DNA from 3 places in the Kitasatospora sp. NPDC101235 genome. Region 1 is predicted to be linked to each of the others. Evidence: riboswitches for the same ligand, from Rfam matches in the RefSeq annotation. Region 1 holds a riboswitch; each other region holds the start of a gene.
What was found. A riboswitch is a leader RNA that binds a small molecule or an ion and turns the genes downstream of it on or off. The one in region 1 is predicted to bind thiamine pyrophosphate.
Positions count from the first base shown of each region.

Region 2: it holds a riboswitch for thiamine pyrophosphate, as region 1 does, so the genes downstream of both, ACIRRH_RS28925 (purine-cytosine permease family protein) here and thiC (phosphomethylpyrimidine synthase ThiC) in region 1, are expected to answer to the same signal.
Region 3: it holds a riboswitch for thiamine pyrophosphate, as region 1 does, so the genes downstream of both, thiO (glycine oxidase ThiO) here and thiC (phosphomethylpyrimidine synthase ThiC) in region 1, are expected to answer to the same signal.

Region 1 is NZ_JBIWNZ010000018.1:162,252-166,317, forward strand. Features, by position in the region: gene ACIRRH_RS27550 (cupin domain-containing protein) at 113-430, shown strand; gene tenA (thiaminase II) at 471-1,142, shown strand; gene ACIRRH_RS27560 (DUF5326 family protein) at 1,414-1,614, shown strand; TPP riboswitch at 1,778-1,912, shown strand; gene thiC (phosphomethylpyrimidine synthase ThiC) at 1,907-3,721, shown strand; gene ACIRRH_RS27570 (FitA-like ribbon-helix-helix domain-containing protein) at 3,847-4,066, shown strand, end outside.
Region 2 is NZ_JBIWNZ010000020.1:96,735-103,759, forward strand. Features, by position in the region: gene ACIRRH_RS28910 (MerR family transcriptional regulator) at 1-509, opposite strand, end outside; tRNA gene ACIRRH_RS28915 (tRNA-Ser) at 673-760, opposite strand; gene ACIRRH_RS28920 (S1C family serine protease) at 824-2,602, opposite strand; TPP riboswitch at 2,821-2,965, shown strand; gene ACIRRH_RS28925 (purine-cytosine permease family protein) at 2,958-4,346, shown strand; gene ACIRRH_RS28930 (glycerophosphodiester phosphodiesterase family protein) at 4,435-5,259, shown strand; gene ACIRRH_RS28935 (ATP-binding protein) at 5,681-6,100, shown strand; gene ACIRRH_RS28940 (DUF5926 family protein) at 6,170-7,025, shown strand, end outside.
Region 3 is NZ_JBIWNZ010000001.1:506,904-513,928, forward strand. Features, by position in the region: gene pknB (Stk1 family PASTA domain-containing Ser/Thr kinase) at 1-1,025, opposite strand, end outside; gene ACIRRH_RS02395 (thiazole synthase) at 1,243-2,061, opposite strand; gene thiS (sulfur carrier protein ThiS) at 2,065-2,289, opposite strand; gene thiO (glycine oxidase ThiO) at 2,286-3,461, opposite strand; TPP riboswitch at 3,465-3,577, opposite strand; gene ACIRRH_RS02410 (NAD(P)/FAD-dependent oxidoreductase) at 3,731-4,936, shown strand; gene ACIRRH_RS02415 (Rv2175c family DNA-binding protein) at 4,979-5,344, shown strand; gene thiE (thiamine phosphate synthase) at 5,344-5,991, shown strand; gene ACIRRH_RS02425 (polyprenyl synthetase family protein) at 6,035-7,025, opposite strand, start outside.

The sequences.
Region 1 (4,066 bases):
AAGCCTGGCAGCAACCCCGGTCCCGGCGGAACCACCATGCGGCGGGGTGGTGTTGAATGCGCCAGGGCGCGGAGGCGGACGGACGGGCCCGAGGACGAGGGAGCACGGCGCGGTGAAGCTCTTCCGGCTGGACGAACTGGACGCCGAACGGGCGGCCAACGACGGTGCGTACCTGCGGTTCCTGCGCGAACCGCGGATGTCCGCCGGGCTGTACGCGCTCGCCCCCGGCGACACCGACGCCCAGACCGCGCACGACCAGGACGAGATCTACCAGGTGATCAGCGGCCGGGCCGAGCTGACCGTCGGCGCCGAGACCGCGACGGTCGGGCGGGGCACCGTGGTGTACGTGCCGGCCGGCACCCCGCACCGGTTCCACCACATCACCGAGGAGCTGCGGGTGCTGGTGGTGTTTTCCCCTCCGGAGGACTGAGCACCCCGGCGGTCGGGGTCGGCGTCATAGGGTCGGCGTCATGAGCACCAAGACGCTGACCGAAGAACTCTGGGCGGCCATCGAGCCGGTGTACGCCGAGATCCTCGCCCACCCCTTCCTGGCCGGGCTTACCGACGGCACCCTGCCGCGCGAGGCCTTCCGCCACTTCGTCGTCCAGGACTCGCACTACCTGCGCGACTACGCCCGCGCGCTCGCCGTCTGCGCGGCCAAGGCACCCGGCGAGGAGGACGTCCGGGCCTTCGCCGACGACGCGGTCGGCGCGCTGGCCGCCGAGCAGGGCATGCACGCCGAGTTCCTGACCGCCTTCGGCGGCAGCGCCGAGGAGGCCGCCGCCGAGCCGGTGCTGCCCACCACCCGGGCCTACACCAGCTACCTGCTGGCCACCGTCTACGGCGGCTCCTTCGCCGAGGCGGTCGGCGCGGTGCTGCCCTGCTACTGGATCTACGCGCGGGTCGGCGAGGCGCTGCTCGCCCAGGGCTCGCCCGACCCGCTGTACGCCAAGTGGATCGCCACCTACGGCGACGAGGCCTTCCAGTCGGTGGTCCGCCGGGTGCTGGCGCTCACCGACCGGCTCGGCGAGGAGCTGTCCGCGGCCGAACGCCGCAAGGTGGTCGAACACTTCGTGACCACCTCGCGCTACGAGTGGATGTTCTGGGACGCCGCCTGGCGCGGTGAGCGCTGGCCGGTCTGAGCCGTGCGGGCGCGCCTGCCCGTCCCCCGGCAGGGCCCGGACGACGGGCGGGCGGTGGCGGGTCGGCCCGTGGCGCAGGAGCCGGCCGGGTCGGCGGCGGCGTCGGCTTCTCGGGGGTCACACGGGGGGTCGGAGTCGGGGTGATCTCGGGGTTCTCTCCGGGCCGTTGGGCCTCGTTCCGGCACTCACGTCACCGTACGATCGAAGTACCGAAAGCAAGCGGGATGCGGCACCGGACGGCGGCCGACCCGAGGGGAGAAGAGGAACCGACATGGCTGAGCTCTGGAAGTCGCTGCCCTCCTGGGTGCGCAACATCGTCATCCCGGTGCTGGTCCTGGTGCTGGCCTGGAACATCGTCGCGTTCGTGTTCGGCGTTGTCGGCGCACTGCTCTCGATCGTGATCAAGCTGCTGGTGGTGGTCGGCATCGCGGCCGCCGTGGTGGTCCTGGTGAAGAAGGCCGCCAAGAGCTGACCGGACACCCCGTAACGCCGCCCTGAGGCCCGGTCCCCCGCGAGGGGGGAGCCGGGCCTCGGGCGTTCCCCGCGGGGTGCCGGCCGGCCGGGCGGGCCGTGACGTGCTCTGGACCTGCGGCGATCCGCTCGCTACGGTGTTGGGCGTCGTGTGCAGGCAACACCGCCTGCGACGCGGGAGCTCGGAGCACCGGGCTGAGAGGACGCTGACCGGGACGTCGACGGACGGACCGACGGCTGCGTCGACCGCAGGAACCTGACCGGGTAATGCCGGCGTAGGGAGTAGAGGTCAGATGACCACGTTCGAAGCACAGCCGCAGTCTGCCCAGGGCGCCCCCAGCAGCGAGCGCACCGGCTACCCGACCCCGGCCTGGCGCAAGGCCCACCGCGAGGGATCGCGCCCCGACCTGCGCGTTCCGTACCGCGAGGTGCAGCTCACCAACGGCAGGTCCGTCCCGCTGTACGACACCTCCGGCCCGTACACCGACCCGTCCTACGAGCCCGACGTGCGACGTGGCCTGCCCGCGCTGCGGGACGCCTGGATCCGCCAGCGCGGCGACGTCGAGGAGTACGACGGCCGCGAGCCGCGTCCCGAGGACGACGGGATCAAGCACACCTCGCCGCGCGGCGGGGACCTGCGCAACCTGGACGCCGTCTTCCCCGGCCGCCCGCGTCGCCCGCTGCGCGGCCGCGCCGGTGGCGCCGTCACCCAACTCGCCTACGCCAAGCGGGGCGTGGTGACGCCGGAGATGGAGTTCGTGGCGCTGCGCGAGGGCCTCGCACCCGAGTTCGTGCGCGCCGAGGTGGCCCGCGGCCGGGCCGTCATCCCGGTCAACGTGAACCACCCGGAGGTGGAGCCGGCCGTCATCGGCACCAACTTCCTGGTGAAGATCAACGCCAACATCGGCAACTCGGCCGTCACCTCCTCGATCGAGGAGGAGGTGGAGAAGATGACCTGGGCCACCCGCTGGGGCGCCGACACCGTCATGGACCTCTCCACCGGCCGCAACATCCACACCACCCGCGAGTGGATCCTGCGCAACTCCCCGGTGCCGATCGGCACCGTGCCGCTCTACCAGGCGCTGGAGAAGGTGGACGGCAAGGCCGAGGAGCTGAGCTGGGAGGTCTACCGGGACACGATCATCGAGCAGTGCGAGCAGGGCGTCGACTACATGACCGTCCACGCCGGCGTGCTGCTGCGCTACGTCCCGCTCACCGCCCGCCGCAAGACCGGCATCGTCTCGCGCGGCGGCTCGATCATGGCGGCCTGGTGCCTGGCCCACCACCAGGAGAACTTCCTCTACACCAACTTCGAGGAGCTCTGCGACATCCTCGCCTCCTACGACGTCACCTTCTCGCTCGGTGACGGCCTGCGCCCGGGCTCGATCGCGGACGCCAACGACGAGGCGCAGTTCGCCGAGCTGAAGACCCTCGGCGAGCTCGGCCGGATCGCCCGCGAGCGCGACGTCCAGGTGATGATCGAGGGCCCGGGCCACGTCCCGATGAACAAGATCAGGGAGAACATGGATCTCCAGAAGGAGATCTGCGACGAGGCGCCGTTCTACACCCTCGGCCCGCTGACCACGGACGTCGCCCCCGGCTACGACCACATCACCTCGGGCATCGGCGCCGCGATGATCGCCTGGTGGGGCACCGCGATGCTCTGCTACGTGACCCCCAAGGAGCACCTGGGCCTGCCCAACCGGGACGACGTCAAGACCGGCGTGATCACCTACAAGATCGCCGCCCACGCCGCCGACCTGGCCAAGGGCCACCCCGGTGCCCAGGCCTGGGACGACGCCCTCTCCGACGCCCGCTTCGAGTTCCGCTGGGAGGACCAGTTCAACCTGGCCCTCGACCCGGAGACCGCCCGCGACTTCCACGACGAGACCCTCCCCGCCGAGCCCGCCAAGACCGCGCACTTCTGCTCGATGTGCGGCCCGAAGTTCTGCTCGATGAAGATCAGTCAAAAGATTCGGGACGAGCACGGCGACGGTTCCAGCGCCGTCAACACCGAGTTCCACGCCGAGGCGCTGGCCGGCATGCAGGCCAAGTCCGAGGAGTTCGCGGCTCAGGGCAACCGGGTCTACCTCCCGCTCGCCGACTGACGCAGGAGCCTGACACCTGAGCGCCGCCCCGAGAGCTCTTGCTTCTCGGGGCGGCGCTTCGTCGTTCCCGCTCCGAACATGCTCCACTATCTGCATTTTGCAGATAGTGGAGCTAGAATGCAGACATGACTGCCCTCACGATCCGGGACGTCCCGGACGACCAGATCCAGACCTTGAAGGTCCGCGCAGCTCAGGCCGGCAAGTCGCTGCAGGCGTTCATGCAGGACCTGATCGCCAGGGAGGCCTCCAGGCCCACGATGGCGGAGATGATGGAAAGGCTGAACCGGGAAGCCACTGCCAACGTCAGCGCCGCCGACGTTCTCGCTGCCATCGATGAAGGGCGAG
Region 2 (7,025 bases), on a different contig from region 1:
CCGGTCGCCTCGATCCCGGCCTCGGCCAGCCGCCGGCACAGCTCGGCGAACAGCGGCCCGATCACCGGTCCGATGTCCTCCGGCTCGTAACTCGCGGCCACACCGGCCAGTTGGGCCACCCGGACGGCCGGCACCGACTTCACCACAACATCGTGCGTGGACATGGTCCCCTCACTCTCGATCGTCCGGAGCCTCGCCTCCACCCGGGTCAGCCGCAGCTCGTCGGCCGCGATCGCCTCGGCGAGCTGGGCCCGCCGCAGCCGCAGCATCCCGCGCAGTTCGGCCGCGTCCACCTGCTCGTCCAGGACGGCGCGCACCTGCTGCAGCGTGAAGCCGAGCTCCTTGAGCGCGATCACCCGGTTGAGCCGGGCGAGTTGGGACGCCTCGTAGAAGCGGTACCCGCTGACCGGGTCCACGCGAGCGGGCCGCAGCAGCCCGATCGCGTCGTAGTGGCGCAGCATCCGCACCGACACCCGGCCGTGGCTGGCGAAGTCTCCGATGTTCAACATGATGCGACCACTCCATCCCCTGCCACCGTGTCAGGGTCAACCCGGCCGCCCGCATCCGTTTCCCGGCCGCTCCACAGCCGGCGACCGCGGCCACCGGGGAAACACCGAGGGCGGGTGCCGAGTGGTCTCGGCACCCGCCCTGAGCAGGTGGTTCTCCTACCGGCGGAGAGCGTGGGATTCGAACCCACGGTACGGGGTCACCGCACGACAGTTTTCAAGACTGTTCCCTTAGGCCGCTCGGGCAGCTCTCCAGGCGGAGGTCAGCCTAACGGGTCCGGCGGGGTTCGGCGCACACCTTTCGGCGCGGGCGGGGGTCACTGGTCGCCCTCGCGCTGGCCGAGGGTGACCTTGGTGTTGAAGGTCTGGCCGTTGCGGGTGTACTCGACGTCGACGGTCTCGCCGGGCTTGTGCGTCCAGATCCGGCTGACCAGGGCGGGGCCGTTCTCGATCGGGACGCCGCCGAGCTTGGTGATGACGTCGCCCGGCTTGAGGCCGGCCTTGTCGGCCGCGCCGCCGGGGGTGACGGCGGGCTGGCCCTGGATGTCCTTGGTCTGGATCTGCGCGCCGTCGCCCTTGTAGTCGTCGTTGCGCAGCACGTCGAGCTTGGCGTAGACCGGCTTGCCGGTCTTGATCAGGGTGTCCGCGACCCACTTGGCCTGGTTGATCGGGATGGCGAAGCCCAGGCCGATGCTGCCGGCCCGGCCGTTGGCGGAAGCGTTGGACTGGATCGCCGAGTTGATGCCGATCACCGCGCCGCCGGAGTCGAGCAGCGGGCCGCCGGAGTTGCCGGGGTTGATCGAGGCGTCGGTCTGGAGGGCGTTCATGTACGAGGCCTGCGAGCCGGTCTCGTCGCCGGAGGCCACCGGGCGGTCCTTGGCGCTGATGATGCCGCTGGTGACGGTGGACTCCAGGCCGTACGGCGCGCCGATCGCGATGGTGGCGTCGCCGACGTTGACCTTGTCGGAGTCGGCCAGCGGCAGCGGGGCCAGCTTGCTCTTGGGCGGGTTGTCGATCTTGACCACGGCGACGTCGTAACCCTCGGCGTGGCCCAGCACCGAGGCGCTGTACGAGGTGCCGTCGGCGAACTTGACGGTCAGTTTGCCGCCGTTGAGGGTCGGCGCCACCACGTGGTTGTTGGTGAGGATGTGGCCCTCGGTGTCGAAGACGAAGCCGGTGCCGGTGCCCGACTCGCCGTTGCCCTGCGCCTTGATGGTGACGACGCTGGGCAGCGCCTTCTGCGCGATGGCGGCGATCGAGCCGGGGGCGGCCTCGTTCTTCTGGGTGTCGCTGGCCTGGACGGTGGTGCTGCGGTGGTCGTTCGGGGAGCTGCTGCTGTCGGCGCGGTTGGCGACGGTCACGCCGAGCGTGCCGCCGGCCACACCGGCGACCAGCGCGACGGCCGCGATCAGGGCGACCAGGCCGCCGCGCTTCTTGCGCGCGCCGGGGCCGGCCGGACCGCCGGGGTAGTCCGCCGGGTAGCCGAGCGGGCCCGCCGGGCCACCGGGGTGGCCCGCGCCGCCGGAGGTGGAGTCGTGGGTGGGGCCCCAGCCACCGAGCGGCTGGCCGGCCCCGAAGGGGTGGTGGCCGTGCGCGGCGGGGGCGGCGGGAACGGCCGGAGCGGCGCCGTACCCCTCGTGCGCGCCGACGGCGGGGACCCCGTGGGTCGGGGTGGCGTACGGGTTGCCGACCGGCGGCAGGGCCGGGGCCTGCGGGGCGGGCGGCAGGACGGGCGGCGGCGCGTCGATGTAGCCGGTGGCCGGGTCGACGGCAGGCTCCTCGGCGGCGGGCGCGGCAGGCGCCACGGGCGGCACGGGGGCCACGGGGGCGGCGGGGGCCTCCGGTGCGGGCACCTTGGTGAAGGCGACGGTCGGCTTGTGCCCGCCCTCGGCCGAAGGCGCGTCGACCGGGCCCTGCCCGGACTCGACGGCACCGGCCTCGACGGCACCCGCCTCCGGCTCGGGCACCCGCCGGAAGGCCATGGTCGGCTGGTGCCCGCCCTGAGCGGGGCCCTCGGAAGCGGACTCGGCCGCTCCCCGGCCGGCGGGCTGCTCCCCCTGCGGCCCGGTGGGCCCAACCTCGCGCTCGGTGCTCACGGACGACCTCCATAGCTGGCAGAACCAAGGACCATAGTTTTTCGCACTGTCGATTCGATTGCCGTAAGGACCCCTCTGAAGAACTCATAAGAATCCTTAGCCGGCACCGACGCCGGTACCGGCGGCCGAGGCTCCCCTCCCCCGCCGGACGTCCCGCGATGGACCGCGACTCCCTCGGCCTTGGGCGTTCGCCCCCGTGCCGGTTAGCCTGTCGCTCCAAACTGACACGCGGGAGCTTGGACCCACCAGGCTGAGAGTGCGCATGTCGACCGTACGCCACACGAGTGGCGGACGTTCGAGGGGGCGCTGACCGCCGGAACCTGTCCGGGTAATGCCGGCGTAGGGAGTATCGGCCATGCCGCCTGCTTCGCCATCCTCTTCTTCGGGCGCGAACGCCACCTCTTCGAGTGCGACCGCCGTCCTGGAGCGCCCCGAGGCCCCCCTGGTCCTGGACACCGAGCCGCCGCGCACGCTGCGCTTCCGGGACCACTTCGCGCTCTGGATGAACCTGGGCGTCAGCCTGATCGGCTTCTCCACCGCCGCCACCGTGCTCGGCGCCCCCGGCAGTGAGCTGTCGCTGGCCGCCGCGGTGACCGCGATCGCGATCGGTACGGCGGTCGGCACCGCGATGCTCGGCGTGGCCGCACTGATCGGCGCCCGCACCGGCGCCCCCGCGATGGCGAACCTGCGCGGGCTGTTCGGCACCCGGCTGTCCTACCTGCCGACGGTGCTGAACATCGTGCAGTGCGTCGGCTGGGGCGTGTTCGAGCTGCTGACCATCTCGGCGGGCGCGCAGACCGTCGCGCACACCGCCGGCTACCGCTGGCTGTTCGTCCTGCTCGCCGGCGCGCTGACCACCGCGCTGACCATCTGGCCGCTGGGCTCGATCGCGGTGCTGCGCCGCTTCGTGGCCGGGGCGGTCGCGGTGGCGATGGTGTACTTCACCGTCCAGCTGGGCCGCCAGGGCGTGCCGGACCCGGGCGCGGGCAACTGGCACGGCTTCCTGGGCGCCACCGACGCGATGATCGCGGTGTCGGTCTCCTTCGTCCCGCTGGCCGCCGACTACACCCGGCACTCGCGTACCCCGCGCTCGGCGTTCTGGGGCAGCTTCTCCGGCTACACGATCGCCCAGGTCTGGTGCTACGTGCTCGGCCTGATGGCGCTGCTGCAGTCGGACGGCGACCCGAACCGGATCTTCGACTCCTTCCTCGGGGTCTGGGCGGGCTGGCTGTTCCTGCTGGTGCTGGTGCTGCGCGAGACCGACCAGTCCTTCGCCAACGTGTACTCGACCGCGATGTCGGTGCAGAACCTGCTGCCGAAGGTGGACCGCCGGGTGCTCTCCGGCGCGATCGGCGCACTGACCACCGTGCTGGCGCTGCAGATCGACGAGTTCACCGACACCTACTACGGCTTCCTCGGCCTGATCGGCTCGGTGTTCGTGCCGCTGCTGGCGGTGCTCGCGGTGGACTACTTCCTCGGCGCCGGCCGGCGCGGCTGGGACCTCTCCGCCGACGCGCCGTCCCGCTGGCTGATGCTGCTGCCGTGGGCGCTGGGCTTCGCGGTCTACCAGTTCATCGCGCCGACCAAGGTGGCCGACTGGTGGACGGACTTCTGGACCTCCGCCCAGGAGGCGCTGCACTTCACCCCGCAGGAGTGGACCTCCGCCTCGCTGTTCGCCTTCCTGGTGCCCGCCCTGGCCACCTGGGCGCTCACCCCGCTCAGCCGCCGCGCCAACCGCCGCTGAGGAGACCGGGCAAGCGCAGGCGCAGACGGCCCCACGGGTTGGGGCCGTCTTTGTCCGCGCTTCACCTCCGCCGCCTATCGTTGGCCCTGTGACCAGCCCAGACCTGTCCTCGACGACGGCGCGCACCGTGCCCCCCGTCCAGGTGATCGCCCACCGCGGTTCCTCCCACGCCCTGCCCGAGCACACCCTCGCGGCCTACCGGCGCGCGCTCGACGAGGGCGCGGACGCGCTGGAGTGCGACGTCCGGGTCACCGCCGACGGCGCGCTGGTCTGCGTGCACGACCGCCGGATCGGCCGGGTCTCCAACGGCCGCGGCACCGTCTCGGCCATGACCCTCACCGAGCTGGAGGCGTACGACTTCGGCGCCTGGAAGACCGGCCGCCCCAGCACCGACCCGGAGCTGCGCGGGGTGCTGCGGCTGGAGCGGCTGCTGGAGCTGGTGGTGGAGTGCGGCCGCCCGGTGGACCTGGCGATCGAGACCAAGCACCCGGTGCGCTTCCGGGGCCGGGTGGAGGCCGAACTGCTGCGGACGCTGGAGCGGTTCAGGATCGGCGCGACCCGGGACGGCGACCGCCCGTCCGCCCGGATCATGAGCTTCTCCTCGGTCGCGCTGAACCGGGTGGCCGCCGCCGCGCCGGAGTACCGTCAGGTCTTCCTGTTCGAGCGGACCCTGCCGCTGATCGGCCGCCTGCGCGCCGGCTCGCCGCTGCCGGGCGGGGCGCGGATCGCGGGCCCGGGCATCGAGCTGGTGCGGGCCCGCCCGCAGCTGGTGACCCGGCTGCGCGAGCTGGGGCACGAGGTGCACGTGTGGACGGTGGACGAGCCGGCCGACGTCGAGCTCTGCCTGGAGCTCGGAGTGTCGGCGATCATCACCAACCGGCCCGCGGAGGTGCTGGCGCAGCTCGGACGGTGATCCGCCGACGCGCCGAAGGCCATACCCGTCCGATCCGATCATGCTGGTCGGCAGTCAAACCTTCCTCGCACGAAATTGCCGGAATTCTTGCATCCGGGCGACAGAGGGTGAGCGCGGAATGACCTGATGTCGACCGTCGGTTGCCGCACTCGAAATGGGCTCGCGGGATCGTCCGGTGCTCGTTTCCGACGCATTACCAAGGGGCATCTCTCCCTCGGCATACGCTGAAGGAGGTCCGGGGGTGGCGTTGATGGTGGCGCGTACTGTGCCCACAGGAGTTGGGCCGACCTCATCGACCATGGCAGTGCCGCACGGCCCAGCGAGTGTCGGGGTCGCACGGCGCCGACTGCGTCGAGATCTGGGTGACCGGCAGATACCGGAACCGGTCATCGATGATGCTGTTCTGATCCTTTCCGAGCTGTTGAGCAACGCCTGTCGGTACGCCCGTCCGCTCGGCCCGCTGCCGGCACTGGGCCGCAGCGCCCGGGCCGAGGTGCTCGGACAGGTGCTGGTCGGCCTCCCGTCCGGGGCGCACTCCGCGCAGGGCGGCCGGGAGTCCGCCGAGGGCCCGGACGAGCCGCACGGCGGGGTGCTGATCCGCTGGCAGATGCACGCCGACGGGGTGCTCACCCTGGAGGTCACGGACGGCGGGGCGGCCACCCGGCCGCTGCCCGCGAGTCCCTCGCTGACCTCCCGCGGCGGCCGCGGCCTGAGCATCGTGGACCAGCTGGCCAGCGACTGGGGCGTGCGCGACGCCCCGGGCGAGGTCACGGTCTGGGCGGCGCTGCCCGCCCGGGCCCGGCACGCCCGGCACACCGGGGGCGATGCCCGTAGCGCGTGAGCCGGGCCCGGGGAATGTGTCGTTAGGCTTCCCGGAACACAGAACCACCGTTCCCGGGAGAGCCGCAGCATGGGCAAGAAGGCCGCCAAGAAGGCGCCGCAGCGCCAGTCCACCACCGCCGTCACGGGCGAGATCCCCGTGGTCGGGGCCCGCGAGGACTGCCCCTGCGGCTCGGGCCGCCGGTACAAGGCGTGTCACGGCCGGGAGGCCTCGCACGCGGTGCAGGAGCTGGTGCACCGCCCGTTCGAGGGCCTGCCGGGCGAGGCCGACTGGGTGGCGCTGCGCGAGCTGGTGCCCGCCGCCACGGTGCCGCTGACGCTGGCCGCCGGGGTGGCCGAGGGCGCGACCGGCGACGTCCCGTCGGTGACCCTGGCCACCGTGCTGCCGCTGGCCTGGCCGGCCCTGCGCCGCCAGGACGGCTCGATCCTGCTCGGCCTGCAGACCCAGTCCGCCTCCGGCGACCTCAGCCGCGACCTCGCGGACGCCCTGGAGCTGGCCCTGGCCACCGAGCCGGGCAGCCCGGTGCCGGCCCGCCGGACCGTCCCGGGCGGGCGCCGCCTGCAGGACCTGCTGGACACCACCGCCGCGTTCACGCCCACCGTGCACACCGGCTTCGAGTTCTGGCTGGAGGACGCCGAGTCCGCCACCGGCGAGGTCGCCGCCTCCCTGGAGCGCGCCAACGCCTCGGCCATCCCGACCGAGAAGCTCGCCGGCGTGGACTCCGCCTACTGGTGCGGCACTCCGGACAAGAACCACCTGCGCTGGGTGATGACCGTGCCCGAGGAGCAGCTGCTGGACGCGCTGGCCCGGCTGAACGCGGCCGGCGAGGCCTCGCTCGGCGCGGACACCCGTCTGGTCGGCTCCTTCCGCGCGCACGGCCTGACCGTCCCGGTGTGGGACCTCCCGCTCGCGATGACCGCCGCCG
Region 3 (7,025 bases), on a different contig from region 1:
AGCAGCTCGTCCATCAGCTCCGGCGGCATGTCCAGCACGCTGGTGCGCTCCGTCGGCGGGGCGTCGGCGGGCTGCGGCAGCGGCTGGATCACCGAGGTCGGCTCGCTGGTCGGGTAGCGCGGGCTGGGCCGGGTGGAGGCCGGCGGCTCGGCGTCCAGCTCGGCCGGGGTGAGGGTGCGGCGGACCCGCTGGAGGGCGGCGAGCAGCTCGACCGCGTCGTACGGGCGGGCGTCGGCGGACCGGGCGCAGGCGCCGGCCACGATCGTGTCCAGCCCGGGGCCGACGGCGGGGGCGACCAGCGAGGGGGCCGGGACGTCCTCGTGCAGGTGCTTGTACATGACCTGGACGGGGTTGTCCCCGGTGTGGGGGCGGCGGCCGGTGAGCATCTCGTACAGCAGGATGCCGGCCGCGTAGACGTCCACCCGCTGGTCGGTGGGGGCGTCGGGGAGTATCTGCTCGGGGGCCAGGTAGGAGACGGTGCCCATGACCGTGCCGCCGGTGGCGGTGGTGGTCGAGGTGGGCGCGCCGTCGGCGCTGCCGAGCACCCGGACCAGGCCGAAGTCGGCGACCTTCACCAGGCCGCCCTCGGTGATCAGCACGTTCTCGGGCTTGACGTCGCGGTGGACCAGCCCGGCCCGGTGGGCGGCGCCGAGTGCGGCCAGCACCGGCTCCAGCACGTCCAGCGCGGCCCGCACGGAGAGCGCGCCGCGGTCGCGCAGCAGGTCGCGCAGGGTGCGGCCGGGCACGTACTCCATGGCGAGGAAGACGTGGCCGCCGTCCGCGCCCTGGTCGAAGACGTTGACCACGTTGGGGTGGGTGAGCTTGGCGACCGCCTTGGCCTCGCGGATGAAGCGGGCGGTGAAGCCCTCGTCGCCGGCCAGCGCGGGGTGCATCACCTTGAGTGCGAGCACCCGGTCCAGACGGGTGTCGATGCCCTTGTAGACGGTGGACATCCCGCCGGTCGCGATGCGCTGCTCGACCCGGTACCTGTTGTCGAGCAGGGTACCGATCAGGGGGTCTGACAATGTGTGCACCGCTGGGATACTGTCGGTGACCTGCCTGTGGGCAGCGGTCGGGGCTTGGCCGTCATGAGGGTCTTCGGATCCGAGTGAGAAGCCCTCTCGCTTGCGAGGGGGAGGAGTCACGTCCACTCGGGCGAGTCTAGGTGAGGTGTGGACCGGAAGACCCCGGAGGACATTGCCTCCGGGGCCATCTGTGCCCGGCTTGTGACCCGTCATGTCCCTAGAACGCCGGCCGCTCCCGGGTGTCCAGGTCGGCCCGGCCGGCCATCGCGGAGGACGCCTCGGCGTGGAAGCGGCGCGGGATGCGGCCGGCCCGGTGCGCGAGCCGGCCCGCCTCGGCGGCGTGCCGCATCGCCTCGGCCATCAGCACCGGGTCCTGAGCCCGGGTCACCGCGGAGGCGAGCATCACCGCGGCGCAGCCCAGCTCCATCGCCAGCGCCACGTCGGAGGCGGTGCCGGCGCCCGCGTCCAGGATCACCGGGACGCCCGCGCCCTCCACGATCAGCTGGAAGTTGTGCGGGTTGCGGATGCCCAGGCCCGAACCGATCGGCGAGCCCAGCGGCATGATGGCCGCGCAGCCGACGTCCTCCAGCTTGCGGGCCAGCACCGGGTCGTCGTTGGTGTAGGGCAGGACGGTGAAGCCGTCGTCGACCAGCGTCTCGGCGGCGTCCAGCAGCTCGATCGGGTCGGGCAGCAGGGTGCGCTCGTCGGCGATCACCTCCAGCTTGACCCAGTCGGTGCCGAGCGCCTCGCGGGCCAGCCGGGCGGTCAGCACGGCCTCGCCGGCGGTGAAGCAGCCGGCCGTGTTGGGCAGCACCCGGATGCCGTTGCGGGTCAGCACGTCCAGGACGGAGCCCTGGGTGGAAGCGTCGACCCGGCGCATGGCCACCGTGGTCAGCTCGGTGCCGGAGGCGAGCAGCGCACGCTCCATGACCTCCAGGCTGGGCGCGCCGCCGGTGCCCATGATGAGCCGGGAGGAGAAGGTCGTCCCGGCAATGGTGAGGCTGTCCTTGTCGTCGGAAAGACGGGCGTCGGCCATGGCTCAGCCTCCCTGGACGGCGGTGAGGATCTCGACCCGGTCACCGGTGCTCAGCGGCGTCTCGGACCACGAACTGCGGGGCACCACGGCCTCGTTGAGCGCGGCGGCGACGCCGGTGTTGGCGGCACTGACAGAGGCCACCACCTCGGCGAGGGTGGTCGTGGCGGGCACCCGGCGGGGCTCGCCGTTGACGGTCAGGGCGATCTCGTTCAGGGCGGTCTCGGTCATGCGGAGGCCTTCGTGGTGGAGTGGTCGGGGGAGAATCGGACGGGCGTGAACGGCCTTGCGAGATCCGGGACTTCGCCGGTGGCCAGGTACTCGGCGACCAGGTCGGCGGTCACCGGGGTGAGCAGCACGCCGTTGCGGTAGTGGCCGGTGGCGGCGACCAGCCCGGGCAGCGAGGTCGGGCCCAGCAGCGGGGCGTTGTCCGGCGAGCCGGGGCGCAGCCCGGCCGAGGTCTCCACCAGCGGGAGTTCGGTGATCCCCGGGACCAACTCATGGGCGTCACGCAGGAGTTCGTACACCCCACCGGCGGTGACGGTGGTGTCGTAGCCCTGTTCCTCGGTGGTCGCGCCGACCACCAGCTCGCCGTTCTCACGCGGCACCAGGTACAGGTGCCGGCCGCGGACGACGGCGCGGACGTTGCGGGAGAGGAACGGCCGGTAGGCGTCCGGGACGCGGAGGCGCAGCACCTGCCCCTTCACCGGGCGGATCGCGGGCAGCGCCCCCTCGGGCAGGCCGGGCAGCCGGTGGCTGTGCGGGCCGGCCGCGAGGACGACCTGCTCGCCGGTCACGGTCTCGTGGGTGCTCAGCCGGGCGCCGGTCGCGCGGCCGTTCTCGACCAGCAGCTCGACGGCCTCGGCCGGACGGATCGAGACCCCGGCGCGTTCGCAGGCGAGGAGCAGGGCCTTGAGCAGCCGGCGGCCGTCCACCTGGTGGTCCTCGGCCACGTGCAGGCCGCCGCGCACGCCGGGGGCGAGCATCGGCTCCAGCCTGCGGGCCTCCCGGCCGGTCAGCCAGGTCGAGTCCAGGCCGAGCCGCTGGTGGAAGGCGTGCAGCTCGCGCAGTTCCTCGCGGTCGTCGGAGTCCAGTGCCACGGCGACCGTGCCGCACCGGCGGTAGCCGGTGTCCAGGCCGCCGCTCGCCTCGGTGAGTTCGGCGGCGAAGGCCGCGTACCGCTCGTTCGAGGCCATGCCGAGGCGCAGCAGCGGCTCCTCGCCGTACTGGAGCTCGGTGACCGGGGCGAGCATTCCGGCCGCGACCCGGGCCGCGCCGCCACCGGGGGAGGGGTCGACCACGATCACGTTCCGCAGCCCGCGCTGGGCGGCGCGCCAGGCGACGGCGAGGCCGATGATGCCCCCGCCGATCACCAGCACGTCGGCGCGGGTGCCTGATGGCAAGCGTGACAAAGCTGCTCTTCTCCCTTCGCCGGTATGACCCGGATCAGGTTCGGACGGTCGCAGGCCGTGCCAGCCCGCCTCTCAGCCCGGTACGCCGGGCTCCCGTGTGGTGCCCCCACCTTAACGCCGGGGGTCGGCCCGGCCGAAGGCCCGTACGCGGGGTGGACCCCAGGGCGGAGACGACCCGCGCCCGCCTCCGCGCTCCGCACGGCCGGAGGGCCGGCACGAAGGGCGGACGGCCCGCAGCTGCCGGCCGGCCGCTGAGTACAGTGACGGGCGTGGCAGAGCTGAGCGGAACGGATCAGGTGGTCGTCGTCGGAGCCGGGCTGGCTGGGGCGCAGGCCGCCCTCAAGCTGCGGCAGGGAGGCTGGCAGGGGCGGATCGTGCTGGTCGGCGAGGAGCGGCACGCGCCGTACGACCGGCCGCCGCTCTCCAAGGACGTACTGCTCGGCAAGGCCGACTCCACCACCCTGGACATCGACTACGGGCAGCTCGGCATCGAGCTGTTCACCGGCCGCCGGGCCACCGGCCTCACCCCCGGCGTGCTGCACACCGACGGCGGCGACCTTCCGTACGGCTCGCTGGTGGTCGCCACCGGCGCCGTCCCGCGTGCCCTGCCCGGCGCCGAGCGGGCGCACCTGCTGCACACCCTGGACGACGCCCTGGCGCTGCGCGCGCTGCTGCGCCCCGGGCTGCGGCTGGTGCTGGTCGGCGCGGGCTGGATCGGTGCCGAGGTGTCCGGCGCGGCCCGCGCGGCGGGCTGCGAGGTGACCGTGGTCGAGGCCGGCCCGGCGCCGCTGCCCGGCGCACTGCCGACGGAGATCGGTTCGGCGATGGCCGCCTGGTACACCGAGGCCGGGGTCGACCTGCGCTGCGGGGTCGGTGTGGCCGCCGTCGAGCCCGGCGCGGTGCTGCTGGCGGACGGCGCGCACCTGCCCGCCGACGAGGTCGTGGTCGGTATCGGGGCGCGTCCCGCGACCGGCTGGCTGGCCGGCTCCGGGATCGAGCTGGACGCGGCCGGTGCCGTCGTGGTGGACGGGCGGCTGCGCACCTCGGTGCCCGGTGTCTTCGCGGCCGGCGACTGCGTCAGCTACCCCTCGGCCCGGGCCGGCGCCCGGCTGGCCGTCCAGCACTGGGACCACGCCCTGCAGTCCGGCGAGGCGGTGGCCGCCGCCGTCCTGGGCGCGGACGCGCCGGCCTACGACCCGGTGCCGTACTTCTGGTCCGAGCAGTTCGGGCGGATGGTCCAGTACGCCGGCCGGCACGCCGAGGGCGACGAGCTGCTCTGGCGCGGCGGCCCGCAGGACGCCGACTGGTCGGTGCTCTGGCTGCGCGACGGCGTGCCGAGCGCCCTGCTGACCGTGGACCGGCCGCGCGACCTCACCCAGGGGCGGAGGCTGATCGAGCGCGGCACCGCGCTGGACCGGGCCCGTGCGGCCGACCCGGCGGTGCCGCTGAAGGCGGCCACGGCGTAGGGCCGTGTGCACGGTGGGCCGTCGAGGTGGCAGTCTGGTGCCGTGAGTGAGATCGATGCCAAGACTGAAGCCCTGGTCCCCGAGTGGCTGTACCTGCCCGACATCTCCGAGCGGTGGGGTGTGCTGGTCACCGAGGTCCGCAACATGGTCAAGAAGGGCGACCTGATCGCGGTCCGCCGTGGCCCCAACAAGTCCTTGCAGGTCCCGGCCGCCTTCATCGACGAGACCGGCCCGGTCAAGCACCTGGTCGGCCTGCTGACCGTGCTGCGGGACAGCGGCTTCTCCGACGACGAGATCATCGAGTGGATGTTCACGGAGGACGAGTCGCTGCCCGGCAGCCCGGTGCAGGCGCTGTGGGAGAACCGGGCGACCGAGGTCAAGCGCCGCGCCCAGGCCATGGCGCTGTGATGACGGACCTGCACGCCAGGCTCGCCGACGCCCGGCTGTACCTGTGCACCGACGCCCGCCGCGAGCAGGGTGACCTCGCCGAGTTCCTGGACGCGGCGCTGGCGGGCGGGGTGGACGTCGTCCAGCTGCGGGACAAGGGCCTGGAGGCCAGGCAGGAGCTGGAGGCCCTGGAGGTCTTCGCCGACGCCTGTCGCCGGCACGGCAAGCTGCTGGCCGTCAACGACCGCGCCGACGTCGCCCACGCGGCCCGGCCGGACGTGCTGCACCTCGGTCAGGACGACCTGCCGGTGGCGGCCGCCCGGGCGATCCTCGGCGAGGACGTGCTGATCGGCCGTTCCTGCCACGCCGAGTCCGAGGTGGACGCGGCGATCGCCGAGCCGGGGGTGGACTACTTCTGCACCGGCCCGGTCTGGCCGACCCCGACCAAGCCGGGCCGCCCGGCCCCGGGCCTCGGCCTGGTCTCGTACGCGGCGAAGCAGGCCACCGACCGGCCGTGGTTCGCGATCGGCGGGATCGACCTCGGCAACCTGGACGAGGTGCTGGCCGCGGGTGCCCGCCGGATCGTCGTGGTGCGGGCCGTCACCGCCGCGGCGGACCCGCGGGCGGCCGCCGCCGAGCTGTCCCGCAGGGTGCGCGCCGCGCTCTGACCGGCCCGGATCCGCAGGGCCGGCCCGAGGCCGTCGCCGTCCGTCAGTACTTGCGGACGGTGGCGGCCTCGGCCAGTGCCAGCAGCACCGCACGGGCCTGCTCGTCGGCGAGCGGCGCCGCCTCCAGCGCCCCCAGCGACTGCCGCATCAGCTCCTCGATCCGGCGCTCCACCAGCTCGGGCGCGCCGCTGCGGGCGACCAGCTCGCGCAGTTCGGCGACCTCCGGGGCCGCCAGGTCCGGGGCGCCGAGCCGCTCGTCCAGGTACCGGGCGTCGGCGGCCGACAGGCCACGCATCGCGTGCGCGACCAGCAGGGTGCGCTTGCCCTCGCGCAGGTCGTCCCCGGCCGGCTTGCCGGTGACGGCCGGATCCCCGAAGACGCCGAGCAGGTCGTCGCGCAGCTGGAAGGCCTCGCCCAGCGGCAGCCCGAACGCCCCGTACGCCTCGACCAGCTCCGGCCCGGCGCCGGCCAGCAGCGCTCCCACCTGGAGCGGCCGCTCGATGGTGTACTTCGCGGACTTGTAGTGCAGCACGGTCTGCGCCCGCTCCAGCGCGCCCTCGTCCGTCGAGTCGCCGGCCACCGGCTCCAGCACGTCCAGGTACTGGCCGACCATGACCTCGGTGCGCATCAGGTCGAACACCGGCTTGGCGGCCAGGACGGCGGCCGGCTCCAGGCCGCAGCGCAGGAACAGCTCGTCGCACCAGATCAGCAGCAGGTCGCCGAGCAGCACCGCGGCCGAGGCGCCGTACTGCTCGCGGTCGCCGCGCCAGCCGCTGTCGCGGTGCAGTGCCTCGAAGCGGCGGTGGACCGAGGGCAGGCCGCGGCGGGTGTCGCTGCGGTCCATCAGGTCGTCGTGCACCAGGGCGCTCGCCTGGAGCAGTTCCAGGGCGGCGGCCGCGTTGGCGATCGCGTCGCCGCCGGCGCCACCGGCCGGGCCGCCGGCGCCGCGCCAGCCCCAGTAGCAGAAGGCCGGGCGCAGCCGCTTGCCGCCGTCCAGCAGGAAGTCGCGCAGTGCGTCGGCGGCGGGGACCAGC